Regions from separate parts of the Ralstonia edaphi genome, predicted to be linked through region 1. Evidence: predicted binding sites of a transcription regulator. Region 1 holds the regulator's gene; each other region holds the start of a gene.
What was found. Region 1 encodes HrcA, which represses chaperone genes, less so after heat shock. Its sites were predicted from a motif close to TTAGCACTCNNNNNNNNNGAGTGCTAA; they were not measured.

Region 1 (10,123 bases):
ACACGCTGAGCCCCAATGCGCTGCCCTCGCCTGGCAGACGATAGCCGCGCAGCCTGCGCGCCGGCCTGCTGGAAGGCGGCGCTGCATCGACGGAGGCGCGCTGCAGCACGGGAGTTTCGAGCGCGCTCATGCGAGCAGCTCCTCGGGGGCATGGTGGATCAGCGCCAGTACACGCTCGCGCCAGGCAATGAATTCCGGCGACGATTTCACCGCGCGGGCGTCGCCGCCTGCCAGCGACTGCCGCGAGAACGGCAGATCGAATGTCTGCACGATGCGACCCGGCGATGGCGACATCACGATCAGGCGCGTTGCCAGGAACAGGGCCTCCTCCACGTCGTGCGTGATGAAGAAAACGGTCGTGCCGGTGCGTTGCCAGACATCGAGCACCAGCGTCTGCATGGTCTCGCGCGTGAACGCGTCGAGCGCGCCCATCGGTTCATCCATCAACAGCACGCGGGGCTCGGTCGCCAGCGCACGGGCAATGCCAACACGCTGCTGCATGCCGCCGGACAGGGCATAGACGGGCGATGCGGCATGCGCTTCAAGGCCGACCAGCCGGAGCAACTCCAGCGCACGTGCATGCCGCGTCCTGCGGTCGACACCGCGCAGCTTGAGGCCAAGCGCCACGTTGTCGCGCACGTTCAGCCACGGCATGAGCCCATAGCGCTGGAACACCACGCCGCGGTCTGCGCCCGGCCCATCGATTTCGCGGCCGTCCAGGAGAATCTGCCCCGACGTGGGCGCCACAAAACCCGCAAGACAGTTCAGCAGCGTGGTCTTGCCGCAGCCGGAGGCACCCAGGGCCACGACGAACTCGCCGGCGTTGATCGACAAATCCACTCCGGCCAGGGCGCGGGTGGTGCGGCCGTGCGCGTCGATGTAGTCGACGCCCAGGCCGCGCACATCGATGCGGCTCATCGCGCTGCGGTGGCGACGGCCTTGTTGCCCGCGTTGGCCGCACGCTGGACAAAGCGCGAGTCGATGGTGGCACCGTAATCCGGCAGCACCGTCTGGATCGTGCCCTGCGTCTTCAGAAACTGCGCCGTGGCCAGCAGCGATTGCGCTGCGCCCGACTGCGCGCCGCCGCCCAGCCAGCGCTTGGAAGCCTGCTCCGCCGCATCCGGGAAGGCATACAGCGCAAGACTTGCCGGCACATCCGCCGCCGTCGCGCCCGACGTCTTGGCCACGGCTGCCACCTGCGGCGAGGTCGCCGTCCACGCGGCCTTGTTGTCGCGATAGGCCGCATCGGCCTTGGCCAGCACTTCGACAAACTTGGCGATGAACTCGGCATGGTCGCGCGCAAACTTGCGGTCCGCCACGAAGCCATCAAAGGTCGACTTGCCGGTGGCGGCGGCGATCTTGCCGGAGGTGGTCAGCACGGTGCCGTTCTTCTTCACCTTGGCGAGCACCGGATCCCAGATGAAGGCGGCATCGACATCGCCCCGGTCCCACGCGGCCGACAACTCCTGCGGCCGCAGGTTGACGACCTTCACGTCGCGCGGCTCGAGCCCGGCTTGCTGCAGCGCCACCAGCGCATGGAAATGCGAAGTCGACACATACGGCACGCCCAAGGTCTTGCCCTTCAGATCAGCCACGCGCGACACGCCGCTGCCGTTGCGGGCAACCAGCGCTTCCGCATCATTGATGTTGTCGAGAATCCAGAACAGCGACAGGTCCACGCCCTGCGACACGCCGGCCGCAATCGGACTGGAGCCCGCTTCGCCGATCTGCACGGAACCCGACGCGATGGCGCGCACCACGTCGGCGCCGCTGGCGAGTTGGCGGTACGTCACCTTATAGCCGGTGGCACGCTCGACCTCGCCCGTCGCCTGGGCGTAGCGCCAGGGCAGCACCATGTCCTGATAAGCGATGACGACCTCGCGGTCCGCTGCGCGCGCAGGCGCCGCCCCAAGCAACGCGAACGAAATGGCCGCAGACATCGCTGCAGCCAGCAAACGGGAAAAGGAAGAACCAGCCATGAAAGACTCCGGCAGAAAAGATCGCGCACATGCGCCGGAGTCGATTGTGAGAGACGGCAGCGTGGGCTGTCGTCGAAGAAAATCGGCTGAGCTTATGCAGCTCGCAGACAGAACAACCGGGAGATCAATATTGGCTGAGCGTGCTGGACAGCAGCTTGGCCGTGATATCCACAATCGGGATCACGCGCTCATACGCCATGCGCATCGGCCCGATCACGCCGAGCGTGCCGACGATCTTGCCGTCCACCTCGTACGGCGCGGTGATGACCGCCATGTCTTCGTGCGGCACAAGGCTGCTTTCGCCGCCGATGAAGATCTGCACGCCCTCGGCGCGGCTCGATACGTCGAGCAGTTGCAGCAGGCCGGTCTTCTGCTCGAACACGGCAAAGAGCCGGCGCAGCTTGTCCATGGACGAAGACAGGTCTTCCACATCCAGCAGCTTGCGCTCGCCCGAGATGACGACCGGATCTTCTTCCGAGACGGCGCTGCTGCCCGCCTCCACGGCCGCCTGCATCAGCGCCGTCATGTCGGCCTGCAGCGCAGAGAGTTCACCCCGCAGGCTTTCGCGCACCGCGTCGAACGTCTGGCCGCCGTAGTGCGCGTTGATGTAGTTGGCCGCCTCCACCAGCTGCGACGGCGTGTACGGCGTATCGGTATGGATGATGCGGTTCTGCACATCGCCTTCGGGCGTGACGACGATCAGCAGGATGCGCGACTCCGACAGCCGCAGGAATTCTATCTGCCGGAACGCATGCGTGCGGCGCGGCGTCATCACGATGCCGGCAAACTGCGAGAGGTTGGACAAGGTTTGCGCCGCCGCCGCAATCACCCGCTGCGACGATTCCGACCCATGCGAGGCCAGCTGCGTGCGGACCTGCTCGGCAATCGCGCCCACCATCTGCTGCGCCATGCGGTCTTGCGTGCTCAGCACATCCAGCGGACTGGCCGTCAGCATCGTATCGACAAAGAGGCGGTAGCCGCGCGGCGTCGGCACGCGGCCAGCCGAGGTGTGCGGGCTGGCGATGAAGCCCATCTCCTCCAGGTCGGACATCACATTGCGGATGGTGGCCGGCGACAGATCGAGCCCCGAATACTTCGACAAGGTGCGCGAGCCCACGGGCTGGCCCTCGGCGATATACCGTTCGATCAGAGTCTTGAGGAGGATGGTGGCGCGTTTGTCCATGATTCTTCAATTTTACGCAAAATCGGCGCCCGGCTACGGGTGATGTCGACGTTTCTCCACGAAACACGCGCTGACGTGGCGACGGTCATATCGATATGGTGTAATGCGCGCATGTCGATTCCCCCGTCCGCCGTGGCCCCGCAAGCTCCCGCCGCCTCGTCCGTTTCGCCTTTCAAGACCGTTGCGCTGGTCGGCCGGTATTCGGCCGCCAACATTGCCGGCCCGCTCATGGAGCTGGCATCGTGCATTGCGGGGCGCGGGCATGACATTGTGTTCGAGCGCGAAACGGCGCTCAACATCGGCGTCCAGGACTACCCCGCCCTGCCGCCCGAAGAGATGGCGCGCCACGCCGATGTGGCCGTCGTGCTCGGCGGCGACGGCACGCTGCTCGGCATCGGGCGCCACCTGGCCGGCGCCAGCGTCCCCGTCATCGGCGTCAACCACGGGCGGCTCGGCTTCATGACCGACATCCCGTTCGACGACGTGCACACCGTGCTGCCCGACATGTTGGCGGGCCGCTACGAGGCCGAAACCCGCACGCTGCTGCAGGCCCAGGTCGTGCGCGACGACGAAATCATCTTCTCCGCCCTCGCCTTCAACGACGTGGTGGTCAACCGCTCGGGCACCTCGGGGATGGTGGAACTGGCCGTGTCGGTCGACGGCTTCTTCATGTACAACCAGCGTTCGGACGGCTTGATCGTTTCCACGCCGACGGGCTCGACGGCGTATGCGCTGTCCGCCGGCGGGCCGATCCTGCATCCGGCGCTCTCGGGTCTGGTGCTGGTGCCCATCGCGCCGCACTCGCTGTCGAATCGGCCGATCGTCATTCCGCACGACGCCGAGGTGGTCATCCAGGTCACCAGCGGGCGTGATGCCAGCGTCAACTTCGACATGCAGTCGCTCACGTCCCTGCTGCCCGGCGACCGCATCGTGGTGCGCCGCTCCGAGCGCACGGTGCGACTGCTGCACCCGATCGGCTACAACTACTACGCCACGCTGCGCAAGAAGCTGCACTGGCACGAGTACCCGACCGAAGACAACCGGCTCTAAGAACCTGCCCATGATCCTGCTGCGCGGCCCGAACTTGAACCTGCGATGCCCGCCGTACGCGTGTACGGGTGCGCTTCTCGCTTCAACCTCGAGCCGCTCGCTACGAATCATGAGCAGGTTCTAAAAACTTTTCGCTCACCGCTTCCATGCTGCGCAGCCTCACCATCCGCGATTTCGTCATCGTTCACGCGCTGGATCTCGATCTGGCCGACGGCTTTACCGTATTCACGGGCGAAACCGGCGCGGGCAAATCCATCCTGATCGATGCGCTCGCGCTCACGCTGGGCGAGCGCGCCGATGCTGCCGTCGTGCGCGAAGGCGCGCCGCGCGCCGACATCACGGCCGAGTTCGACGTGCATCCGCATGTGGCCGCGTGGCTCGAGGCGCATGAACTGCACGACGACGAGGGCGTGATCCTGCTGCGCCGCACGGTGGATGCCGCCGGCCGCAGCAAAGCCTTCATCAACGGGGCGGCCGTTACGCTGGCGCAGCTGCGCGAAGTGGGCGAGCAACTCGTCGACATCCACGGTCAGCACGCGCACCAACTGCTGCTCAAGACGGATGCCCAGCGCAGCCTGCTCGACGCCCACGCGGGCCTGGAAGGCGCCGTACGCGTAGTCGGCGAGCACTTCCGGGAATGGCACGCCGCGGTGCGCGCACGCGAAGCTGCCGAGCAGCAGTCGCGCGAAGTCCAGCTCGAACGCGAGCGCATCGAATGGCAGGTCAACGAATTGCACAAGCTCGCTCCGCAACCCGGCGAGTGGGAAGAGATACAGGCCGAGCATCACCGCCTGTCGCACGCGGCCAGCCTGATCGAAGGCACGCGCGCGGCGCTGGACGGTTTGTCTGAATCGGAAGGCGCGGTGATCACGCAACTGGGCGCGACGCTCCATACGCTGCGCGAACTGGCCGAGATCGACCCGGCGCTTGCCGATGTGCTGGCTGCGCTTGAGCCGGCCGAGGTGCAAATCCAGGAAGCCGTGCACACGCTCGCGCGCTATGCCGACCGCGCGGAGCTGGATCCGGATCGGCTGGCCGAAGTCGACGCGCGCATGCAGGCGCTGCACACCATGGCGCGCAAATACCGCGTCGCCCCGGAAACGCTGCCTGCTGAACTGGCTGAACGCCAGGCGCAACTGGCAGCGCTGCAAGCGGCATCCGACCTCGATGCGCTGCAGGCCCGGGAAGAGCAAACCCACGCCGCCTATATGGCGGTCGCGCAATCGCTGTCGCGCGACCGCGCCAAGGCCGCACGCGAGCTGGCCGACGCGGTGACGGGCGCCATGCAGGGCCTGTCGATGGCCGGCGGGCGCTTCGACATCGCGCTGCACGCGTTGGAGCATGGCGGCGCGGCGGGACTGGAGCAGGTCGAATTCCTCGTTGCCGGGCACGCGGGCGTATCACCGCGGCCGTTGGCGAAGGTCGCTTCGGGCGGCGAACTGGCGCGGATCAGCCTGGCCATCTCGGTGATCGCCAGCGAGGCCAGCCCAACGCCCACGCTGATCTTCGACGAAGTGGATTCCGGCATCGGCGGTGCGGTGGCGGAAGTCGTGGGCCGACGCCTGCGTGAACTCGGCATGCGCCGCCAGGTGCTGTGCGTCACGCACCTGCCGCAAGTAGCCGCACTCGCCAACCACCACATTCAAGTCGCCAAGCAGACGGTGGCGGGCAGCACGCGGTCCGACCTCGTGGTGCTGGACGCCACCGGCCGCGTGGACGAGATCGCCCGCATGCTCGGCGGCGCGTCGCTGACCGATACCACGCGACGCCATGCAGACGAGATGCTCGCCGCGGGCCGTGCGCAATCGGCGCAGGGACCCTCTGCGCGGAAATCGCGCCGCGCGGCACAGTGATCGCCTATACCGGAACCACTGCTGCCGCGGTTGGCGCCGAGGTTCCGGCTGCACAAGTCTCAGATACCCTCTACCGAATCCAAGGAGAACTTCATGGTTCGCATGGCCCAATCATTGACTGCCCGCCCTCGATCCCTGCTGTCGTCCGGCAAGCCTGCGCTGGCGATGGCCCTCGGCCTGTGCCTGCTGGCCGCGTGCAAGTCCGTGCCGGCCGTTGATCCTGGCAAGCCACCCGCCATGGACCCCACCTCGACCAACACCCAGCCGCCGGCCGCCGTGTCGGCTGCACACAATCTCGGCGACGTCATCATCGGCCTGAGCACGCCGACCACCTCGTCTGCCACCGTGCAAGGTCTGCTGGATGCTGCAGGCGCGCGCGCAACGCCACGGCTGGCTTTTGCGGTAGTACGGCCGATGTCAGGTGGATTCTGGGTGGTGCGCGCCAGCTCGGGCGATGCATCGGCCACGCTGGATGGCGCGGTGACAGCGTTGCGCGGCACGCCCGGCATCGCTTCGGCCGACCCGGATCGCATCATGAAAATCCAGCGCTGAACCGCCGCAACGCCCTTCACACTGTGAATATCGGGCGCCGTCTGGCGTCCGGTTTCCCCCTCATATTCGCGCCCCGCAGGCCCGTATCCTGCTGTGGCCGCATCGCACAGACCGGCTTTTTTCCCTCGCAAACGTGATCGGCCATCGCCGCCACATCAAGCGGGCGAGTCGCGTGCTACCTTTGGTTTTTGTGTAACGGTCTGTCAACGATCACATCGTGACGACGTTTCTGATGACAACGAGACACCACGGAGCACGCGCTGATGACCCCCTCCCTCTTCCGGTTGAAGTCTTGGCTCCGCGCAGGCGCCAGCCTTGCCTGTCTTGCCTGGGTGATGGGCAGCCAAGCCGCCACCGCTGCCACGCCGCAGCCGCAATACACCGGTGACCTGATCATCAAATGGCGCGACGACACGAGCGGTACGCGCAAGACACTGTCGGCCAGCGAGGCGACCAACCGCTTGCTGTCGGTAGCGCAGGCGGCGGGCAGCACGCTGCAGGTCAAGCGCACGCTGGCCACCAATGCGCAGCTCTTGCGCACCGGCCTGACGGATGCCGCCAGCATCCAGGCCACCGTCGAAAAGATCGCCAAGGACGCCCGCGTGGCTTACGTGGTGCCCGATCGCATCCTGCGGCCCAACACCATTCCGAACGACCCGCTGTTCGCCACGCAAAACAACCTGGCTTCGCCGACACTGGTGCCGGGCGGCATCAACGCGGCTTCGGCGTGGAGCATCACGCAGGGCTCGACGGGCATCGTGGTGGCGGTGGTGGATACCGGCTATACCGATCATCCCGATCTGTCGGCCAAGATCCTGCCGGGCTACAACTTCATTTCGGACCCGGCTCGTGCCGGGAATACCTTTGGGCGCGGGACGGATGCACATGACCTGGGCGACGGCGTAACGAGCACGGATGTCGCCAACATTCCCGGCTGCACCAGCAGCGACATCGCAAATAGCAGTTGGCACGGCACCGAGGTCAGCAGCGTGCTCGCCGCCCAGACGAACAACGGCGTCGATATCGCAGGGGTCGGTTGGAATACGCCCATTGTGCCGGTACGCGTGTCCGGTAAATGCGGCGCGCTGCTGTCCGACACGGTGGACGGCATGTTGTGGGCAGGCGGCATCAACGTGTCTGGCGTGCCGACCAACGCCAACCCGGCACGTGTGGTGAACGTGAGCCTCGGCAGCACCACGCAGTGCTCCGCGGCAGAACAGGACGCGGTGAACCAGTTGGCCGCACGCGGCGCCATCGTGGTGGCAGCCGCCGGCAACGAAGCCGCACAGACCGTGGACGCGCCCGCCAATTGCACAGGCGCCATCGCCGTCACCGCGCACGTCGACAGCGGCGAGAACGCAAGCTACGCGAACGTCGGGCCGCAAGTGGCGCTGTCAGCGCCAGGCGGCGGCTGCGGCAACTCGAAGGTCATCACGACTACGACTCCGGCGACTTGCGCGGAGCCCGTCTCCGTTATCAGGGCCGACTCCAACGATGGCACGCAAACTGTCGGCAACCCCACGGTCAAGTCCGTGGCTGGTACGAGCTTCTCGACGCCGGAAACAGCGGCCACCGTCGCGCTGATGCTGAGCGTGCAACCGCAGTTGTCGAATGCGCAGGTATTGGCGGGCCTGAAACAGACCGCGCGGCCGCACCCGGGCGGCACATTTTGCGCGGTGAACACAGGCATCTGCGGCGCGGGCCTGCTGGATACCGCTGGTGCTGTCAGTTATGCACAGAACACGGCGCCGGCCGGCGCGGGCAGCGGCACGGGGTCGGGCGGATCCACCGGGGGCACTACCAGCAGCGGTGGTGGCGGCGGCGGCGGGGCCGTGCCGCTGGTTGGGGCGGCGTTGCTGCTGGCGGCTGGCATGTACAGCGGTCGCCGTCGCCTGAAGACGCATTGACCGCACGCACGCCTAAAAGGCCCTTCCGCTTTTCCCGTGCAACGCTGGGCGGGACGCGGCTCTGGGCTGGGGACGCCAATTGACCGTACCGTATGCGTGAGTTGAGCTGATATAAAAATTACTAAACAACGCTGTTAGCCTGTTTAACGGAGGAAACGCGCGATTCTTGTGATAATTGCGCCTCCGTTTCCTACAACAACAGGTTCATTACATGAAATTGATTGCCCAGGGGGGTATTGTCCGCGCGCTCGTCGCGCTCGGACTGGTCTCGTATCACGCTGTCCCGGCTCTAGCCGTAGGTCAACCAGCAAACGTTGGCGCTCAAGTGCAATGGGTATCGCAGTTGATCGTCAAGGAAAAGAGCGGCGGAAGCAGCACATCCCAGCTGCAGTCCGCCGAGACAGCAACGCACGTGAACGTTGCGACGGTGCAACGCTGGTCCGCCGCCGCCCAATTGCCGATGACGTACAAGCGCGCAATGTCAGGCGGTGCGCATGTGGTCATGTTGCCGCAAACCATGTCGGTAGCAGACGCGCAGGCCGTGGCCCAGCGCATGGAAGCCAGCGGTCAATTTGAATATGTCTCTCCAGACCGGATCTGGCACGCGGCTTCCACGCCGTCGGATCAGTACTTCCCGCTCCAATGGAACCTGCTGCCCAAGACCGGCACGGTCAGCAGTGTCGTAACGGTCAGCGGCCCTGCATCCGCCAATGGCGCGCCAACCGTCGGCGGTGCCAACGTGACCACCGCGTGGGACACGACCAAAGGGTCGAGCAGCGTCAGCGTTGCTGTGCTGGATACCGGCATTCTTCCCGGTCACCCCGACTTGTCTGGGGCGCACATCAACCAGGGTTACGACTTCATCACCAACCCCGTTGTGAGTAACAAGGGCGGCGCCGGCCGCAGCAGCGACCCGACCGATCCGGGCGACTGGGTCACCAGCACGGATATCAGCACCTATCCGACTATCTGCGGCGGCCTCACGCAGTCCGATAGTTCCTGGCACGGCACCTTTGTCACCGGGCAGCTCGTCGCGCAACACAACAGCATTGGCGTCGCCGGCATCGCCCCGGGCGTCAGCCTGTTGATGGCACGCGTGCTCGGCAAATGCGGCGGTTCAAGCTCTGACATCATCGATGCACTGACGTGGGCAACTGGCGGCACCGTCACCGGCGTCAGCACGGTCAATACGGCCCCGGCCAAGGTCGTCAACATGAGCTTGGGCGGCGTCGGTAGTTGCGATACCCCCACGCAAAACGCCATCTCGGCCGCACGCGCCCGCGGCGCTGCCATCGTGGTGGCAACTGGCAATGACGGCAACACGACGACCATTGGTACTCCCGCCAACTGCACGGGGACCATTGCTGTCACGGCGCATACCTTCGAAGGCGACAGGGCCAGTTATGCGAACGTGGGCACAGGCACGACGCTGAGTGCACCTGGCGGTGGCAATGGTTCGGTAGTCACCGGCCTAGGAGCGCTGGTAGCGTCGCTGACGAACACGGGCACGACCACGGCCACCACGGATACTTACACCGGGGAAGGCGGCACCTCGATGGCCACGCCGCACGTGGCAGGCGTCGCCGCGCTGATGCTCTC
Region 2 (10,123 bases), on a different contig from region 1:
CGGATCGCATCGTCATGATGACGAATGGGCCGGCTGCGACGATTGGCGAGGTGCTGACGGTGGACCTGCCGCGGCCGCGGGATCGGATGGCGTTGGCGGAGGATGCGGCTTATCACGCTTGTCGGACGGCGGTGTTGGATTTTCTTTATCGGAAGCAGAGGCATCCGGTGGCGGAGGCTGCCTGATTTGCTTGGGGGATGGTTTTGTTGTTTTAACTTGGTGGTCCATCCCCTGTTTCATCCCCTGCCGGGGCTGACTCACTTTCTTTGTCTTGCCAAAGAAAGTAAGCAAAGAAAGGCGCGCCCGAGATGGCGAATTCCTCCTTGAATTTCTGTAACCGGGCGGAGAAGGAGGCAAACTCGCTTCGCTCAGACAGGCCTCCTTCTTTTTTCCGCCCGCTTACAGAAATTCAAGGCGCCATCTAGGGCAGGAACTTCAACGGCCAAACCGGCGTGGTTTGGGCGTTTGCGTGGGCTCAAGCGTGGGTGGTGAGTGGGCGGTTCGCTTCGCTCCCTGCTTGGGGGCGCTGGACGGTTCGTATGTGGTGTTGCTTTCCCTGGCTGGGTGGCAGCCGACCCTTCTGGTACAAATGCGGGGCGAGCTTTGGCCCTGCTGCGTTTCTCTCCAGGGCGGTTCGCTTTGCCCAGCCAGGAGAGTGATCGAGTGGATACCGAAGCGTTCTTCAGGAAGGTCCGGACCTATGCAGAAATCTCGGAGGCGGCGGAGCGGGCGTGGGCTGCTCTGCTTCAACCGCGGCAGTACCGGAGAGACGAGTCGCTTGTCGTGGCGGGGGACGTGCCGACGCGGTTCGCTTTTGTTCTGGAGGGCCTGTTCTTCCAGCACTATGTCGGGCCGGAGGGCGACATGGTCATCAAGTACTTCTTTCCGGAGGGCCGGATTGCCGGCTCGGTCAGTGCGACGCTGCTTGGCAAACCGAGCCAATTTACGATCACCGCTATCGAAGACTGCAGTGTCCTGGAGTACGAATTCGCGGCGTTTCGGTCGTTGATGGCGCGCTTCCCGGATATCGCGGCGTTCTACATCCATTACATGGAGCGCCACTGGATCATCGAGAAAGAGCCAGTCGAGATCGCCTTCCGCCACGACAGCGCGATGAAGCGCTATCGCAACTTCATCAGCAGCGAGCCCGATCTGCACAGGCGCCTGAAGCAGCACCACATCGCCGCCTGGCTGGGCATCACCCCGGAAAGCCTGAGCCGCCTGCGCAAGGCGATCGCCTTGGGTGTGGGATAGGCCGGATGGCGTCTTACCAATAGTCAATGCGCCAAGAAGGTTCGCGCCCGTATCGTTCGGTCAGGCAAGCGCAGTGCTCGCCCCCAACCCAAGGAGACCTGTCATGACCAAGTCGATCTTCATCAACCTGCCGGTCGCAGACCTGCCGAAATCCAAAGCCTTCTACGAAGCCCTGGGCTTCACGAACAACCCGCAATTTACCGACGACACGGCCGCCTGCATGGTGTGGAGCGAGTCGATCTTCGTGATGCTCCTCACGCATGCAAAGTGGCAAACGTTCACCAGCCGCCCGCTCCCGCAAAGCGGATCGAGCGAAGTGATGCTCGCCCTGACCTGCAACAGCAAAGACGCCGTCGACCACATGAACGATGCCGCCGTGAAATGCGGTGGCACGGCCGACATCAACCCCAAGCAGGACCTGGGATTCATGTACGGCCGCGCCCTGGCCGACCTGGACGGCCACATCTGGGAAGCCATCTGGATGGATCCCGCCGCCATCGGTTCATGACGCCAAGCGGCAAGGCACGACAGACACATCGCCACGCCCGGCCCACCGCTGGTGTGGCCGTTGACGTTCCTGCCCTAGATGGCGCCTTGAATTTCTGTTGCAGGGAGGAAAAAGGAAGGGAAACTGTCTGAGCGAAGCGAGTTTTTCCCTTCCCCTCCCTGCGACATAAATTCAAGGAGTGGGTCGCCATCTCGGGCGCGCCTTTCTTTGGTTACTTTCTTTGGCAAGACAAAGAAAGTGACTCAGCCCCGGCAGGGGATGAAACAAGAGATGCACCACCAACAAAGAACACCCCGCGTCCCACGCTAGCGCCAGCGCAAACCCCAGCGCTATGATCAAACCCACACAAAAACCCGCCCAGCTTCCTGATGCCCGCTCCCCCCATCCTCCCCGACACCGCCGCTGAAGACGCCTTCGCCAACGGCCCCTTCCCCGCCGCCCGCTTCATCAAGGAAATCGGCCGCGGCGCCGACGGCGCCCGCGCTCTGGTCAAGCACGATGCCCGCGCGCTCTTCACCGCCATGCTGGAAGGCCGCATCTCCGACGTGCAGCTCGGCGCCATCCTCATGGCCTACCGCATCAAGGGCGAGACCCCGGAAGAACTCGACGGCATGCTGGAGGCCACGCATGCGCATTGCCGGCCGCTGCCGGCCCCGAACACGCCCGACCATGCGCTGCCGGTCGTCATCCCCAGCTACAACGGCGCCCGCCGCCAGCCGAACCTCGTGCCGCTGCTGGCCAAGCTGCTGGCACGCGAGGGCGTGCCGGTGCTGGTGCACGGCATCCGCCGCTTCGACGGCCGCATCACCACGGCGGCGTTGTTCGAAGCGCTGGGCTGGCCCGTCTGCGAACACATGGACGACGCCCGCGAGCAGCTGGAGCGCGATCGGCTGGCCTACGTGCCGATCGACGTGCTCTCGCCCGAACTGACATCGCTGCTGGACAAGCGCGAGATCGTCGGCCTGCGCAATTCCGCGCACACGGTGGTGAAGATGCTGCAGCCCATCGGCGGGCATGCGCCGCACGAGGCGCTACGGCTGGTCAGCTACACGCATCCGGAATACCGCGACACGCTCACCGATTACTTTCTGCGCCACCCGGCCAATGTGCTGCTGGCACGCGGCACCGAGGGCGAGGCGGTGGCCGATGCGCGGCGCGGCAGCGCGGTGGAGTGGCTGCACGACGGCGCGCATGAAACGGTGATCGAAGCGGTGGAAGGTTCGAGCGACGCACCGCCTGTGCTGCCTGCGGGAACGGACGTGGCGGCGACGGCGCGCTGGATTGAAGCGGTGCTCGACGGCAAGCAGCCGGTGCCGGAGCCGATCGCCAAGCAGGTCCGCGCGATCGTGCGCTGTGCACGACCGGCGCAGGCCGCCTGAGCGATCGCCCGGTCTTAGGTCTTACTTGGACGGCAGCGGAATGCGCTCCGTTTCGCCGGGCACGTGGGCGAAGGCGTCGGCCTCCCAGCGCTGCTTGGCGTCTTCAATGTCGGCCTTGTCGCTGGCGACGAAGTTCCAGTAGATGTGGCGGTGGCCGTCGGTCGGGTCACCGCCCAGCAGCATCACGCGTGACGACACCTGCGCGGTGAGCGTCACGTCGCCGCCGGGCTCCAGCACGGCAAGGTGGTGCGGGTCGAGCGCCTCGCCGTCGATGGTGACGGCGCCCTCGACCAGATACAGGCCGCGGTCTGCATGCTCGGGCGGAATCACCAGCGATGCACCGGCCGCCAGTTCCAGCGCCACATACAGCGTGCGCGAACTCACCTTCACCGGCGACGTCAGCCCGAATGCATCGCCCGCAATGACCACGCCCTGCACGCCAGGGCATTCGAGCTTGGGCAGCGTGTCGGCGGCGTGGTGGGCGAAGCTGGCGTCCACCTTTTCCTGATCCTTCGGCAGCGCCACCCAGGTCTGGATGCCGTGCACGCGGGCGCCCTTTTCGCGCCCTTCCGGCGACGAACGCTCGGAGTGGACGATGCCGTTGCCGGCCGTCATCCAGTTGACGTCGCCGGGCGTGATCGTCTGCACGCTGCCGAGGCTGTCGCGGTGGACCATGCTGCCGTCAAACAGGTACGTGACGGTGGCCAGGCCGATGTGCGGGTGCGGGCGCACGTCGATGCCCTCGCCGGGGGCGAAATCCACGGGGCCCATGTGGTCGAAGAAGATGAACGGCCCGACCGTCTGGCGCGCCGCAGACGGCAGCACGCGCTTGACCGAGAAACCGCCGAGGTCCCGTACGTGCGGGCCAATGATGTGCTGAATGGAAGTCATGGCGGGAAGCTCCTCAGGCGCGCTCGGCAAGCTCGGTCTCGACGCTGATCTCGACTTCGGTCATCAGCTTGTGAACCGGGCATTTGCCGGCCACGCGCAGCAGGTCGGCGCGCTGCTCGTCGCTCAGGTCGCCGTGCAGGGTCAGCACCGTGCGCAGTTTGTAGCGGCCCTGGCGCTCCTGGCTGCCGTCGTGCTCGACGGCCACGTCGATCGCGTCGAGCGGGTACTTGCGCTGACGCGCATAGAGCGAGACGGTCAGCGCCTTGCAGCTGGCCAGGGCCGCGTCGAAGTAGGCGTGCGGGTCAGGCGCGCTGCCCTCGCCGGCGGGCTTGGGCACGTCGGTATAGGTCACGCCTTCGGGGAAGGTGACCTTGTGACGGAAAAGGCCTTCGGTGTCCTTGCTGACGACGATGGTCATGGGCGGCTCCTGTAACGGTTTCAGCGATGTCCGGGCAGTGTAGCCAACTTGCGTGACGGCTCGGGAGATGCCCCTACGTGCGTCACGCATCGCTTTCAGGGGCGCGTTGATCGCTCGACATTGCAGACATGGCAATTCGCCCCACCGATTTGGATGGAAACGCTCAAGCGGCGCGGTTTTCCGCCGATCTTCCGGTTAGAAGACATCCGCCCTGAAACCGCCCCGCTTACGCGTCACCTGCATGGTTCCACGCCGGCCGCTTGTCGCCATTGCCGGCGGCATCGGCTTTCTCCTCGTCCTTGTTGGGCTGACCGTGATGGTCGGCTGGCTGCAGCATTGGCCATGGGCGGTGAGGCTGGGCACGGACCGCCTGCTGATCGTGTTCGCCACGGGGATCAACCTGGCGCTGCTGGGCGCTGCCCTGGGAGCGCTGCTCATCGGCACGGTACGGCCGGGCGCGCGCTGGGCAGATCCGGCTGCGCGCGGGCTGAGCGGCGCGGTGGCGTTGCTGTCCACGCTGCGGCTGGCCGAGATGATCACGGGATGGCCGATCGGGCTGGACTTTCCTGACGTGCACGCTTGGCTCGACCGCCAATGGGTCACCGGATGGATTGGCGGCATGCACCCGAGCCACGCGCTGGCGATGGCCGCATCGGCGATCGCCCTTGGCCTTGTGCCGACGTTGCGCAAGCCACACCGCGCCCGGTGGTTTTGGGGCCTCCTCGGCCTGGCGATGCTGCTCTGCGCGGGTGACCTGCTCGGCCGCGCCATGGCGCTGGAATATCTGTACCCGGCGTGGCTGCGGTGGCGCGCCTCGGACGCCGCCGCCCTCTGCTCGCTGCTGTTGGTCACGGGTGTGGTCTGCGCCGCGGTGGCTCGGCACCCGGGCCTGTTCCGCCTGCGCTTGTCGCCAGAAGACACCATCGTCTGGATCAGCGGCGGCTGTGTCGTGCTGGCGGGCCTGGGCGCCACCATCACGGCATTCATCATCCAGGTGGACAGTGCCAGCCTGACTTTCGGCACCACGCGGGCACGGGCCCTGTCGAGCTACGCTGAGGAGTTCGACCAGTTGCTGGCCATGCGCGCGGAAAGCCCGCGCCTGGTGGCCGCCGCCACGCACATCCAGGAGGTGCTGCGCCATCCGGCCGACAACGCGGCGCGCCTGCGCAGCCAGAGCGCGCTCCAGGCGTATCGCGAGCAAGGCTACTCGTACCTGCAACTGCGGACGCTGGCGGGCGAGGGCATCGTCAGCCTGGGGACGCAGACGCTTGAGCCCGAATTGTCGATAGTGCTGCACGCTGGCCTCGCGCCCGAGCGCATCACGCTGCAATGGGTACACGGTTTTGCCATGCGCACCGAAACGCCGGTCATGGCAGACGGCATGCAGGTCGGCTGGCTGGTCGCCGAACAACCGCTCGCCCACATGACAGGCCGCTACACCAACCAACGCGGCATCGGAAAGACCGAAACGCTGGCGATCTCGGGCTTTGATGCGCGCGGCCGCGCCATGTCGTTCCCGCAGCGCTTCGATGCGTACGTGTTCGAGTTGCCGCCGCTTACGGTAGACCACCGCCCCCTGCCATCGCGCCTGGCGCTGGCGGGAGAGGCCGGTTACGGCCAGTGGCAGGACATCCACGGCATGCCGACGTCGTTTACCTACACACCGATCGGTCACACGGGTCTGGCGTTGATCAGCAAGATCGCCAGCGCCGAGCTGTACGCACCGATGCGCGTGCAATTCGAGCGGCTTGCGGGCTTCATGCTGTGCCTGATGATCGGCAGCGTGCTGGCCATCCGCCTGACGGTGCGTCCGTTTGCCAACCGGCTTGCCGCGTCGGAGCGCGCGCTGCGCACCGCCAACGAGAGCCTCGAGCGCCGCCGGGACGCCCTGCGCGCCAGCCGCGAGCAACTGCGCCTCGTGGCGGACAACGTGCCCGCGCAACTGAGCTACGTCGACCCCGACGGCATCGTGCGTTTTGCCAGCCGCACCCTGCTCGAAGCCTTCGGCCGCAGTGAAGACGAGATGCTGGACCGCCACGTACGCGACATCTACACCGCCGAGGACTACCGCACGCTGCTGCCCTACATGACCGAAGTGCTGGCAGGTTACCCGGTGCAGTTCGAGATCCAATCCATGCGCACGGGCGTGCCCCGCTACCTGAGCGGCCACTACTATCCTGATTACGATGATCGCGGCACGCTGCGCGGCTATTTCTCGGTGCTGCAGGATCTGACGGCGCGCACGAGTGCCGAACTGGCCCTGGCGCGCAGTGAACGGGCACTCAAGCTCGTGCTCGACAACGCGCCGCTGCTGGTGTCGCACATCAACCCCGACGGCGTCTTCACCTTCTGCAACGTCACGCATGCCCGCTGGCTCCAGCGTACGCCCGAGGACGTCTGCGGCCAGACGCCGGAACGGGTGTTCACACCGGGCACGTACGCCTTGCTGGCGCCGTACCTGGTGCGCGCCCAGCGAGGGGAATCCGTCGAATTCGAGATCACCGCGCCCTGGTACGAAAAGCCGCACGCCAACGGCCCCCGCAGCCGCACGCGACATTTCCGCGGGCAGCTCGTCCCCGATGCCGGAGAAGCGCATGACGGCCGCTGCGGTTTTTACGCCTTCGTGCAGGACGTGACCGAAGCCAAGCGCAGCGAGATGGAGCTGTCGCGCATGGCGCGCTTTGACGCCCTCACCGGCCTGCCCAACCGCTACGACCTCTACGAGCGCCTGCGCGGCGCCCTGGCGCGCCGTCAGCGCCTGCCGGCCCCCCTGGGCGTGCTGTACCTGGACATCGATCACTTCAAGCACATCAACGACACCTACGGCCACGCCGCCGGCGATACGGTGCTGGTGGAGGTCGCCCAGCGCCTGCAACGTGCCGTGCGCCGCACCGACACCGTCGCCCGCCTCGCAGGTGACGAATTCATCATCCTGCTCGACCCCATCGATGCCCCGGATGATGCGCTGCACACCGCGCAGAAGATCGTCGGGGTAATCCGTCCGCCGATCCACCTGCCGGATGGCACGGTGCTGCACGTCACCACGAGCGTTGGCGTGGCGTGCCCCGGCCCCGATGTGCGTGACCCTGACGCCGCCTTGCGCGAAGCTGATCGCGCACTTTACTGGGCCAAGTCGCGCGGCCGAAATACGGCGGCATAGGGCAGAACCGATACCTTCGGCTGCGGTCTATGACTGGGTGTGACGCCCTATTTGCTGCGGCGCAAACATCACACTATTGAGCACAAGACCCTGATTTACGGGAACTATTAACCGGACAAAAATGTCCTATTAGCACTCATCCGGTTGGAGTGCTAAGATGCCTTTCCAAACCTCCACTGGATTTCGACAGGAGTCCTGAGTGAACGCAGTCATCCCCGTGAATACCGTTTCCGCAATCGCCACCCAGCCGTCCGGCAACGCCGGTAATGGGTGGGCGCTGGCGTTCCCCGGCAACCTGGGCAACATCGACGCCTACATCCAGAGCGTCAATCGTGTGCCGATGCTGTCGGCCGAGGAAGAACAGCGTCTGGCCCGCGAATACCGCGACAACGGCAATCTCGATGCCGCACGCCGTCTGGTGCTCTCGCACCTGCGCCTGGTCGTGTCGATTGCGCGCGGTTACCTTGGCTACGGCCTGCCGCACGCCGACCTGATCCAGGAAGGCAACATCGGCCTGATGAAGGCCGTCAAGCGCTTCGACCCGGATCAGGGCGTGCGTCTCGTCTCGTACGCGATGCACTGGATCAAGGCCGAGATGCATGAGTACATCCTGAAGAACTGGCGCATGGTGAAGGTGGCCACCACCAAGGCCCAGCGCAAGCTGTTCTTCAACCTGCGCAGCCACAAGCAGGATGCGCAGGCGACCTTCACGTCGGACGAAATCGACGCCGTGGCCGCCGAACTCAACGTCAAGGGCGCCGAAGTGCGCGAGATGGAAACGCGTCTGTCGGGTGGCGACATCGCGCTGGAAGGGCAGATGGACGACGGCGAAGAGTCCTTCGCTCCCATCGCTTACCTGGCCGATACGCACAATGAGCCGACCCGCGTGATCGAGGCGCGCAGCAACGACCGCATGCAAAGCGAAGGCATCGAAGCCGCCCTCGCCAAGCTCGACGATCGCAGCCGCCGCATCATCGAAGCCCGCTGGCTGAACGTGAACGACGACGGATCGGGCGGCTCGACGCTGCACGAGCTGGCTGACGAGTTTGGCGTGTCGGCCGAGCGCATCCGCCAGATCGAATCGGCCGCGATGAAGAAGATGAAGGGTGCGCTGCAAGCCTTCGCCTAAGCTGACCGCCTCGCAATGAAAAGCCCGCCAGATCGGCGGGCTTTTTCTTTGGGCGGTGGCGGGAGATCAGTCGGCCAGCAGTTGCTTGATGTCGTGCGCGATCGGCTCCGGGCCCTGGCCGTGCTTGATGAACAGGCGCAGGTTGCCCTTCGGATCGAACATGTAGCTGCCGGCGGTGTGATCCATGGTGTAGTTGTCGGGGGAGCTGCCCGGCACCTTGCTGTAGAACACCTTGAAGTCGGACGCGACCTTCTTCAGCTCCGTCTCGTTGGCCGGACGCAGGCCGATGAAGCGCGGATCGAACGCGGGCACGTACTTGGCCAGCAGGTCTTGCGTATCGCGCTCCGGGTCGACGGTGACGAACAGGACCTGGACGCGGTCGGCGTCTTTGCCGAGGGTGTCCATCACGGCGCGCAGCTCAGCCAGCGTGGTCGGGCAGACATCGGGGCAATGCGTGTAGCCGAAGAACATGACAACGACCTTGCCGCGGAAATCTTCGAGCGTGCGGCGCTTGCCGGTGTGGTCGGTCAGCGAGAAATCGGTGCCGAAGCTCTTGGATCCGGTGATGTCGAGGTTCTTGAAGGCGGGCTTGTCGCTGCACGCTGTGAGCGCCAGCACGGCGACGGCCAGCATGGCGAACAGCGCGGCGCGGAAGTGTCGGAAAGAGAGCATGGTCATCGTGTTGAAAGCAGACCGCCTAGCGTAACGCCAACGGCACATGCCTGGTGGCGCCCCTGTGCGTCACAGCGCCGCGCTTTGCGTAAGCGCCGGGCCGAACTTGAAGTAGTGGTCGACCAGCAGCGCGGCAAACAGGATCGACAGATAGATGATCGAGTAGCGGAAAGTCTTCTGCGCCAGCGCGTCGGAGTACTTCCGGTACATGCGCCACGCATACGAGAGAAAGCCGAAGCCCAGCACCAAAGCGGTGACCAAGTAGATATAGCCGCTCATGCCGTAGACGAACGGCAGGATGGTCGCGGCGATCATGATCAGCGTGTACAGCAGGATGTGCAGCAGCGTGTATTTCTCGCCGTGCGTGATCGGCAGCATCGGCAGGCCGGACTTTGCATAGTCGGCGCGGCGATATAGCGCGAGCGCCCAGAAGTGCGGCGGTGTCCAGGTAAAGATGATCAGCACCAGAATCCAAGCTTCGGCCGGCACGCTGTTGGCGACAGCCGCCCAGCCCAGCGCCGGCGGCATCGCCCCCGAGAGACCGCCGATCACGATGTTCTGCGGTGTGGCCGGCTTGAGCAGCAGCGTGTAGATGATCGCGTAACCGATGAAGGTGGCGAACGTCAGCCACATCGTCAGGTCGTTGGCGAACACGTGCAGCGTCCACATGCCCGCACCGCCCAGCACCACCGAGAACACCAGGATCTGCCGC
Region 3 (10,123 bases), on a different contig from region 1:
CCGCTGGGTGCGTGCACGGTGTGGGCGACAGGCGCACCAGGTGCCAGCAAGTTCACTAGCGTCTTGTTGTAAAACGCGGCGCGCACCATCACCTCCCAGTTGCCGCGGCGCGATGCGAAGACGTTCAGGTCGTTGCGATCGTCCCCGCGCTCCACAAGGAAATCGGCGACGAAGCTGTCCTTCGGAATCGCGCTGGCCGGCGAGATGTGGTCGGTCGTGATGTCGTCGCCCAGTACGAGCAGCGGGTGCGCGTCGAACTCGCCGAGCTGGCTGCCCGCGTCCAGCGCCGCGAACGGCGGGCGGCGCAGCGCGGTGGACTGCGCATCCCACGGGTAGCGTGCAGTCGTGGGGGCATCGATGGAGGCCCACATCGGGTTGCCGGTTGCAACGGCGAAAGCACGGCGGTAGTCCGCTGGCGATGTGCCAAGTTGGACCAGCGCGTCGATTTCCTCACGCGTCGGCCACAAGTCGCGCAAGTAGATAGGGGTGCCGTCTGCGGTGGTTTGCAACGGCTGCTCGTTCAGGTCGAGCGCGGCATCGCCCGCCAGCGCAAACGCAATCACCAGCGGCGGCGACATGATGAAGCCCAGGCTCAGATCCGGATGCACGCGCCCCGGAAAGTTGCGGTTGCCCGACAGCACCGCAACTGGTGCGGTCTCGCCAAGAGCAATGGCTTGCTGAATGGGCGCCGTGAGTGAGCCAGAATTGCCGATGCAGGTCGTGCAGCCAAAGCCGACGATGTCGAAGCCGACCGCCGACAAATCCTCAATCAAGCCAGCGCGCTGCAGATACTCGGCCGCCGCAGGCGAACCCGGCCCGAGCGACGTCTTTACCCACGCCGGCACGCACAATCCACGTTCACGTGCACGGCGTGCGACCAGTCCTGCCGCAATCAACTGAGCAGGGTCCGACGTGTTGGTGCAACTCGTGATGGCCGCAATGGCGACAGGGTGCGCGGGCAGCGTTGCGCTCGGTTGCGCGTTCGCGGCGGCGGCGGATAACGCGCGCCCCGTCTGCGTATAAGGCAGTAGGTCCTGCGGCCGGCGCGGCCCCGCCACGTGCAGATGCACGGTGCTCAGGTCGATTTCGAGCACGCGGGTGTAGCGCGGTGTGTTGTCCGGGTCGAACCACAGACCGGAGCGGCGGTGCAGCGCCTCGACCTGTGCAATGGCGTCTTTCGATCGGCCGGTCGCGCGCAGGTACGCCAGCGTCCGCGCATCCACGGGGAAGAAGCCGGTGGTCGCGCCATACTCGGGCGCCATGTTGGCGACAACGGAACGCTCCCCCGCCGTCAGCGTGGCCACGCCGGGGCCGAAGAACTCCACGAACTCGCCGGACACCCCGATGTCGCGCAGCGCCTTCGTCACCGTCAGCGCCAGATCCGTGGCCGATGAGCCCGCCGGCAGCGCGCCACGCAGCCGCACGCCAATCACATCCGGAATGCGCTGCATGACCGGCATGCCAAACATCACCGTCTGCGCTTCCAGCCCGCCCACGCCCCAGCCCAGCACGCCGATGCCGTTGATCATCGGGGTATGGCTGTCGGTGCCGATCAGGGTATCGGGCACCAGCCACTGCGCACCGTCGATGGTCTGCACGGTGGCCACCGTGGCCAACTGCTCCAGGTTGATGGTGTGCATGATCCCCGTGCCCGGCGGGTGAATGCGCACGCCGCGCAGCGTGTTCGACGCCCAGCGCAGAAAGCGGTAGCGCTCCGCGTTGCGGCGCATCTCGATCTGCAGGTTGCGCGTGGCGGCATCGGGTTGCGCGTAGGCCTCCACCGCCAATGAGTGGTCGACCGACACATCCACCGGCAGCACCGGGTTGAGCGCGGCCGGGTCGGCGCCGGCTTCGGCCAAGGCATCACGCATGGCGGCGATGTCCACCAGCGCGGGCGTGCTCGTCGTGTCGTGCATCAGCACACGGTTCGGCTGGAAGGCGATCTCTTCCTCGCTGGTGCCGCTGTCCAACCAGCGCAGCACGCCGTTCACCGCGCGCTGGCGCTCTTCGCCCGGCGTATTGCGGATGACGTTCTCCAGCAATAGCCGCAGCACAACCGGCAGCCGCGTGAGCGCGCTACCAAACATCGCGGGCAGATCGACGTACCGATAAGTGATGCCGTCAACGCTTACCGACGCTTCGGGTGGGGTGTAGGTGTTTTCCATGACTGTATTTTTGCACGTGTATACGAAAAAATGCAATCAAGTGGAAACCCGAATCACCATAACGACACACGGAGACAGCATGAAACCGGACCCCGCCCTTATTGCGCCCAGCCCTTCGCGACGGCGCCTGCTGCAGGCAGCGCTATCGGGCGGCGCACTGGCCTCCGTTGGTGTGCCGGCAGTGTCGGCCGCCAGCACGCACCTCACTCCTACAACTTCCGAACCCATGACTATGTATGCCTACGTTGGTTCGCGCACCACGCGCGAACGCAACGCCCGCGGCGACGGGATCAGCGTGTTCCGCGTCAACACGCACACGGCGGCGCTTGAGCCCGTGCAAATCGTTAAAGATCTGGTGAACCCGTCGTTCCTGACGATTAACCGCTCGGGCGACCGCCTCTACACCGTGCATGGCGACCTGAGCGACATCAGCGCCTTTGCCGTCGACCGCGCTAGCGGCAAGCTCACCTTCATCAACAAACAAAGCACGCAGGGCAAGAACCCGGTGCACCTGGCGATCGACCCGTCGGGCCAGTTCATGGTGGTGACCAACCACATTGGCGCGAGCTTGGCGGTGCTGCCGATTGGCGGCGATGGTGCGCTGGGGGAGGTTACACAACTGGTCAAGCTCGACGGTCCCATCGGCCCACACCGCGTCGAGCAGAAGCAGGCCAAGCCGCACTTCAACCCGTTTGACTCGACAGGCCGCTTTGTCATCGTGCCCGACAAGGGGTTGGACCGCACGTTCGCCTTCCGGTTTGCCGATGGCCGCCTCACACCTGCCGCGCCCAGCTTTGTGGAAGCACGCGAAGGCGCCGGCCCGCGCCACGTGGCGTTCCACCCGAACGGCCACTTTGCCTACGTCGTCAACGAGCTGGATTCCACCGTCACCACTTACGGCTACGACGGTGCCACGGCAACCCTCACGCCCCGGCAGGTACTGTCATCCCTGCCGGACACCTTTACCGGCAACAGCCGTGCATCCGAGATCGAGGTCGACGCGGCCGGCCGCTTTGTCTACGCATCCAACCGCGGCGACGACAGCATCGCCGTGTTCCGCATCGACGCCGCAACAGGGCTGCTGCATTTCGTGGGCGCTGACAAGACGAGCGGTCGCACGCCGCGCTTCTTCACCATCGCGCCGGGCGGCCGCTTCCTGTACGCGCTGAACGAAGACAGCGACACCATCGTTGCCTTCGGCATTGACCCACATAGCGGGCGCCTGCGCCCGACCGGCCACAGCGTGCAGAGCGGCAGCCCCGTCTGCATGGTGTTCTCGCATCCGGCTTGAAGAAGGTGAACAACGTGTCCAATCCCACTGTCTCAACACACGCCAACACGATGGCCACAGCACTGCCGGACGAACAGGCAATCGTGCGCAAGATCACCTGGCGCATCATTCCGTTCGTGTTCGTGCTGTACATCATTTCATATCTCGATCGCGCCAACATCGGCTATGCGGCGCTGCAGATGAATAAGGAGCTGGCACTCAGCAGCGAGGCCTTCGGATTCGTCTCGGGCATCTTCTTCATCGGCTATTTCCTGTTCGAGGTCCCGAGCAACGTCATGCTGAACCGCTTCGGCGCGAGACGCTGGATCGCGCGCATCCTCGTCACGTGGGGCATCGTGGCGATGGCGTCCGCATTTGTGCAAAGCGCGACGCAGTTGTACGTGCTGCGCTTTCTGCTGGGCGTGGCGGAAGCCGGCTTCTTCCCCGGCATCATCGTCTACCTGACGTACTGGTTCCGTGCGCGCGAGCTGGCGACCACCGTATCGCTCTTCACTGCCGCGATTCCCGTGTCGTACATCATCGGTGCGCCGCTTTCCACGTGGATCATGGACAACGTCCACTGGCTGCAATGGAGCGGCTGGCGCTGGATGCTGTTGCTCGAAGGCGCGCCCGCGGTGATTGGCGGCGTGCTGTGCTACCTGTACCTGGCCGACCGCCCGAAAGATGCGCGCTGGCTATCCGAAGCCGAACGCGACTGGCTGCTCGCTGAACTGGAGCGTGACAAAAAGGCCCGCCCCGCTGCCGCGCACCTTGGCACGCTCAAGGTGATGGCGAATCCGAACGTGCTCTACCTGTCATTCATCTACTTCGTCTATCAGTGCGGCAGCCTGGGCATCGGTTACTGGATGCCGCAGATCATCAAGGGCTTCTCGGCCAAGCTGTCGCACACGCAGGTTGGACTGATCGCAATGCTGCCGTATGTGGTTGCAACGGCCGCGATGATCTGGTGGTCGCGCCGCTCCGACAAGCGTGCCGAGCGTCGTCTGCATTCGGCCATTCCGCTGGGCGTGGCGGCGCTCGCGTTCGTGGGCGCGGGCTTCATCGGCAATCCCGTCATTGCCATGGTGATGATCTGCCTGAGCCTGGCGGGCCTGTATGCATTCAAGTCGCCGTTCTGGGCGCTGCCCACGCTGTTCCTCACGCGCTCCACCGCAGCCGTGTCGATTGCCGTCATCAACTCCATCGGCAACCTTGGCGGCTTTGTCGGGCCGTTCGCCATCGGCTACCTGAAAGGCCAGACGCATAGCACCACGACGGGACTGCTGTTCCTGTCAGCACTGCTAGCCATCTCCTTTGTCATGACGCTACTCGTGCGCGTGACGGAGGCGGCTTCGTCTCAGCCCTCGTAAGGCGGCTTCGCCCCCGTCCTTTTTGTTCTTCTTCTCCGGCTTCCGGGCATCGAGCCGCCCGGCGGCCGGGTGCTGCCTGCTTACCTACAAATAAACCTAGGAGGAATCATGAAACGTCATCTACAACTGGCCGCATTGGCCGCCGGCATGACCGCTGGCTTCGCGCACGCGCAATCGAGTGTCACGCTCTACGGCGTGGCCGACATCGGCATCGAGGTCATTAACAACGTGCCCAAAACAGGCGGCGGCAGCGCATCCGTCGTGCGCATGCAGCCAGGCAACCAGTCGGGCTCACGCTTCGGCCTGCGCGGCGTGGAGGACCTCGGCGGCGGTATGAAGGCGCTGTTCCTGCTGGAGAACGGCACCAACCTCGACACGGGCACGCTCGCCAACGGCACCGGCAGCACCTCGCGCCTGTTCGGCCGCAGCGCCTATGTCGGGCTACAGGGCAGCGCCGGCACCGTCACGCTCGGCCGCCAGGATGCGCCCATTTACGACTTCGCCAAGACGTACGACCTGATGGGCGTTGCAGCGCGCTATTCGATTACGTCGATGGACCCGGTGTTTTCCCAGCGCATCGACAATTCCATCAAGTACCTCGGCCTCTTCGGCGGCCTGACGGTCGAGGCGACGTACAGCACGGGCTGGGATGCCGGCTTCGGCGGAGAGATCGCAGGTGCCGGCAAGGCCGGCCGGCAGATCGGCGGACAACTCGCCTATGCGATGAGCGCGACGAGCTTTGCCGTGGCGTATGACCAGACGCAGGGTTCCAGCGTGGCCTCGCAAGACCTGTCCAACAAGAACGTCGCCGTCGGCGCGGCGACTGCGGTTGGACCTGTCAAGCTGGTTGCAGGGTATCGCTGGGCGCGTTCGCAGTACGGTGGTTCGACCGGCAGCACGGCACTGACCACGGCGGTGCGCTCGAACATGTACTGGCTGGGTGCCACATACAACTTCACACCCGCCTGGTCCGTGACCGGCTCAGCCTACTACCTGGACAACCGCGCAAACAATCAGGATCCGTGGCTCTTCATCGTGCAGGCTGACTACGCGCTCTCCAAACGCACCGACTTGTACTTCACCGCCGCCCGCGCGCTGAATCGGAACGGCTCGTCACTCGCGCTGGGCAGCGGCGGCACGGTGCTGGCCGGTAGTGGCCAGACGGGCGCACTGATTGGCATGCGCCACAAGTTCTAGGGAGTAGACGTCCGGATTACAAAGGCGCCCTCAACGGAGTTGGGGGCGCCTCATCCTATTACTCGCATCTCCGGACCAGCTATTTGGATACGAAAAACGGGGAGGTGAAGCGCTACCCACACGTTAAGCGTGCTTCCACAGCGAAGCCAAATAGAGGATAAGAAATATCGCTCCCAACAAGGCGAAGTACACAGCGGGGAAGGCGTATGTGTCCCACAACCGCAGAGGCTTGGGCTTACGAATGTGATCTATTTCCGGCATTGATTCCCTCCTAGTCTAAAATCGAACCGATCAGTTCGATTTTGAAGTGTACCATCGCTCGGGCAAAATCGAACTCATCAGTTCGACAAAGGGGGAGCAGTGCGGACTAAGACGGAACAGAAGCGGCTGCAGTTACTGAGCGCCGCCACGGAAGTGTTTTTCGAACAGGGTTATGAGCGAACCCTAATGTCCCACGTCAGCGAGCGCGCCAAGTGTTCCAAGGGCACGCTGTATAGCTACTTCGAGTCGAAGGAAGAGCTGTACTACGAAGTCATCATTGCCGCTACAGCACAGGAAACAGGCGGAGTTCTGGAACAGCTGGATGCCTCAGCAGAATGCATAGAAAACTTGTTGTTCGCGTTTGGAGTACGGCTGCTGCAAACGGTGTATTCGTCGCGCTTTCAGGCGCTTCGCAGGCTGGTCTTTTCCACCCCCGCCGATAGCAAGTTGGGGGCAACGATATATGCGCGGACAGTGAAGCCGTACATGGACCTGACAACGCAATTTCTGGCCTCGGCCATGGAAAGAGGGCAACTGCGTCGCGATGACCCTGAAGTGGCTGCTGCGCATCTGTGCGGGCTACTGGAGTCGGAGCTGTTATTGAAGTTTCTGCTGCATGCACTCGACAACGTGCCTCCAACCCAACTCGAATCTATCGCAAGGCGCGCTATGAAGGCATTCGTCGCTGCCTATCAAGCATGACAGGCCCACGCCAGCCCGACTACAACGTATCTGAGCGGTCTCGTATGGTAAACACGAACCTGAAACGGTGTCGGTCGGTGACGGTAGCCGCGAGCGCTGGCCGAAGTTGCCAGAGGGCGACGGCGCGAAGCTGATCGAGCGGGACGCGACGGCCGCGCCACAGTGCGCCTCCGAGCTATTGAGTGTGAGTGGTAAATAAATCACTAAAGCGACATGGAGCTAGTGCTGGTCGATATCCCGGCCGCGCTGGCTGCCTTGCCTCTTCAGGGGAAACCCGCATTTCCGGGCCCCCTTCGTTGCCGATGTAGGAACGCTCCGCAGACGAGGAATGCCGCGCCGGGGCAAAAGCCGCCGCGTTGGGTCTGGCAGCTTTAGTGAGCTCTAAGTATTTGAAGTTAGAGAGATTGTGGGCTCGGATGGTGTTTGCCTGCGTCCGAGAGTTCCAAATTGAGTGACCAAAGTTCCAGATTCAGTGAATCTCGACAACAAACTTCTGCTCCCCCCGTTCTTGAAATCGTAATACCCCGTCCCTATAATTAGCACTCGCCGGACAGGAGTGCTAACAAACCTCCAGTCCCCGATGCTTTCCCGAGGCGCCGCGTTCTGCGGCGCGTTTTGTGAATAAACACTCACTTTGCATTGAGGAGTTGTGTATGAACCTGCGTCCTTTGCACGACCGCGTGATCGTGAAGCGCCTGGACAACGAAACCAAGACCGCTTCGGGCATCGTCATCCCTGACGCCGCCGCTGAAAAGCCGGATCAAGGCGAAGTGCTGGCCGTCGGCCCGGGCAAGAAAGACGACAAGGGCAATGCGATCGCGCTGGACGTGAAGGTCGGCGACCGCGTGCTGTTCGGCAAGTACGCCGGCCAGGGCGTCAAGGTGGATGGTCAGGAAGTCCTGGTCATGCGCGAAGAAGACATCATGGCCGTGGTGCAAAAGTAAGCACGCGCTCCGTCGCATCGCTTACCTGTAACCCAATCCTCATTGCCGGCGCCGCTGACTGAGCGCGCGGGCAACATCCAAAGATTTCGGAGATTCTCAAGATGGCAGCTAAAGACGTAGTGTTCGGCGACGCCGCACGTGCCAAGATGGTCGAAGGCGTGAACATTCTCGCCAACGCAGTCAAGGTGACCCTGGGCCCGAAGGGCCGCAACGTGGTGCTGGAGCGCAGCTTCGGTGGCCCGACCGTGACCAAGGACGGTGTGTCGGTCGCCAAGGAAATCGAGCTGAAGGACAAGCTGCAGAACATGGGCGCGCAAATGGTCAAGGAAGTCGCTTCCAAGACCAGCGACAACGCCGGTGACGGCACCACCACCGCAACGGTGCTGGCCCAGTCGATCGTGCGCGAAGGCATGAAGTACGTTGCCGCTGGCATGAACCCGATGGACCTGAAGCGCGGCATCGACAAGGCCGTGACGGCCGCTGTTGAAGAGCTGAAGAAGATCAGCAAGCCGACGACCACCAGCAAGGAAATCGCTCAAGTTGGCGCCATCTCGGCCAACAGCGACGAATCCATCGGCCAGCGCATCGCTGAAGCCATGGACAAGGTCGGCAAGGAAGGCGTGATCACCGTGGAAGACGGCAAGTCGCTGGCCGACGAGCTGGACGTCGTGGAAGGCATGCAGTTCGACCGCGGCTACCTGTCGCCGTACTTCATCAACAACCCGGAAAAGCAAGTTGTTCAGCTGGACAACCCGTTCGTGCTGCTGTTCGACAAGAAGATCAGCAACATCCGCGACCTGCTGCCGGTGCTGGAACAAGTGGCCAAGGCTGGCCGTCCGCTGCTGATCATCGCTGAAGACGTCGAAGGCGAAGCCCTGGCAACGCTGGTGGTGAACAACATCCGCGGCATCCTGAAGACCGCTGCCGTCAAGGCTCCGGGCTTCGGCGACCGCCGCAAGGCCATGCTGGAAGACATCGCCATCCTGACGGGCGGCCAGGTCATCGCTGAAGAAGTCGGCCTGACCCTGGAAAAGGCAACCCTGAACGATCTGGGCCAAGCCAAGCGCGTTGAAATCGGCAAGGAAAACACCACGATCATCGATGGCGCAGGCGATGCCCGCAACATTGAAGCCCGCGTGAAGCAAGTGCGTGCCCAGATCGAAGAAGCGACCTCGGACTACGACCGTGAGAAGCTGCAAGAGCGCGTGGCCAAGCTGGCCGGCGGTGTTGCCGTGATCAAGGTTGGTGCTGCCACCGAAGTCGAAATGAAGGAAAAGAAGGCCCGCGTGGAAGATGCTCTGCACGCGACCCGCGCTGCCGTGGAAGAAGGCATCGTGGCAGGTGGCGGTGTTGCACTGCTGCGTGCCCGTGCACTGATCTCCGGTCTGAAGGGTGCCAACGCTGACCAGGACGCCGGCATCAAGATCGTGCTGCGCGCCATGGAAGAGCCGCTGCGCCAGATCGTCACCAACGCTGGCGACGAGGCTTCGGTTGTGGTGTCGAAGGTGATCGAAGGTTCGGGCAACTACGGCTACAACGCCGCCACCGGCGAGTACGGTGACCTGGTGGAAATGGGCGTGCTGGACCCGACCAAGGTGACCCGCACCGCGCTGCAGAACGCCGCTTCGGTCGCTTCGCTGATGCTGACGACGGACTGCGCCGTGGCAGAACTGCCGAAGGACGATGCAGCTCCGGCAATGCCGGGCGGCATGGGTGGCATGGGCGGCATGGACGGCATGATGTAATTTGCCGTACCGGCCCTGGCCCGGCCATCCTCCGGGATGGCTGTTCCAAGCAAAAAACCCCGTGGGTGCGAGCCCTCGGGGTTTTTTGTTGCCTGCATTTGTTAAGACGGTGTTAACGCAGCAATGCAGTGTGCTTCGCTACAATCGGCCCACCCGCGAGCCTCAGCGTCGTTGAATATCGATACGCGTCCTGAAGCGGGGCACGACAACAACTCAGGGAAGGGAAAACAGATGAACGACATCGCACGCGAGTCCGTCCTGGGCGGCGCCCCCGCTCCGGCTGCGCCGCAACCGTTGCGGCTGCGCTTTATCGGCAGCGGCTCGGAATACTTCCGCATCTGGATCGTCAACCTGCTGCTGACCATCGTCACGCTGGGCATCTATTCGGCCTGGGCGAAGGTGCGCACGCTGCAGTATTTCTATCGCAACACCCAGCTGGCCGGGTCCAGCTTCGACTATCACGGCAGCC

Region 2: a site for HrcA is predicted at 7,740-7,766, ahead of rpoH (RNA polymerase sigma factor RpoH). Genes of this name have one in related genera too.
Region 3: a site for HrcA is predicted at 7,502-7,528, ahead of groES (co-chaperone GroES). Genes of this name have one in related genera too.

Annotation. Positions count from the first base shown of each region.
Region 1 is NZ_CATWHI010000002.1:972,945-983,067, forward strand. It holds gene R2669_RS09760 (ABC transporter permease subunit) at 1-130, opposite strand, end outside; gene R2669_RS09765 (taurine ABC transporter ATP-binding protein) at 127-918, opposite strand; gene tauA (taurine ABC transporter substrate-binding protein) at 915-1,979, opposite strand; gene hrcA (heat-inducible transcriptional repressor HrcA) at 2,104-3,162, opposite strand; gene R2669_RS09780 (NAD kinase) at 3,274-4,212, shown strand; gene recN (DNA repair protein RecN) at 4,359-6,065, shown strand; gene R2669_RS09790 (hypothetical protein) at 6,159-6,617, shown strand; gene R2669_RS09795 (S8 family peptidase) at 6,881-8,524, shown strand; gene R2669_RS09800 (S8 family serine peptidase) at 8,736-10,123, shown strand, end outside.
Region 2 is NZ_CATWHI010000003.1:336,178-346,300, forward strand. It holds gene R2669_RS11975 (ABC transporter ATP-binding protein) at 1-185, shown strand, start outside; gene R2669_RS11980 (Crp/Fnr family transcriptional regulator) at 664-1,254, shown strand; gene R2669_RS11985 (VOC family protein) at 1,358-1,762, shown strand; gene ybiB (DNA-binding protein YbiB) at 2,131-3,141, shown strand; gene R2669_RS11995 (pirin family protein) at 3,163-4,032, opposite strand; gene R2669_RS12000 (OsmC family protein) at 4,046-4,450, opposite strand; gene R2669_RS12005 (diguanylate cyclase domain-containing protein) at 4,692-7,610, shown strand; gene rpoH (RNA polymerase sigma factor RpoH) at 7,846-8,739, shown strand; gene R2669_RS12015 (SCO family protein) at 8,806-9,411, opposite strand; gene cyoE (heme o synthase) at 9,481-10,123, opposite strand, start outside.
Region 3 is NZ_CATWHI010000006.1:9,761-19,883, forward strand. It holds gene acnA (aconitate hydratase AcnA) at 1-2,165, opposite strand, end outside; gene R2669_RS20280 (lactonase family protein) at 2,398-3,456, shown strand; gene R2669_RS20285 (MFS transporter) at 3,507-4,805, shown strand; gene R2669_RS20290 (porin) at 4,914-6,002, shown strand; gene R2669_RS20295 (TetR/AcrR family transcriptional regulator C-terminal domain-containing protein) at 6,363-6,965, shown strand; gene groES (co-chaperone GroES) at 7,619-7,909, shown strand; gene groL (chaperonin GroEL) at 8,011-9,654, shown strand; gene R2669_RS20310 (YjgN family protein) at 9,886-10,123, shown strand, end outside.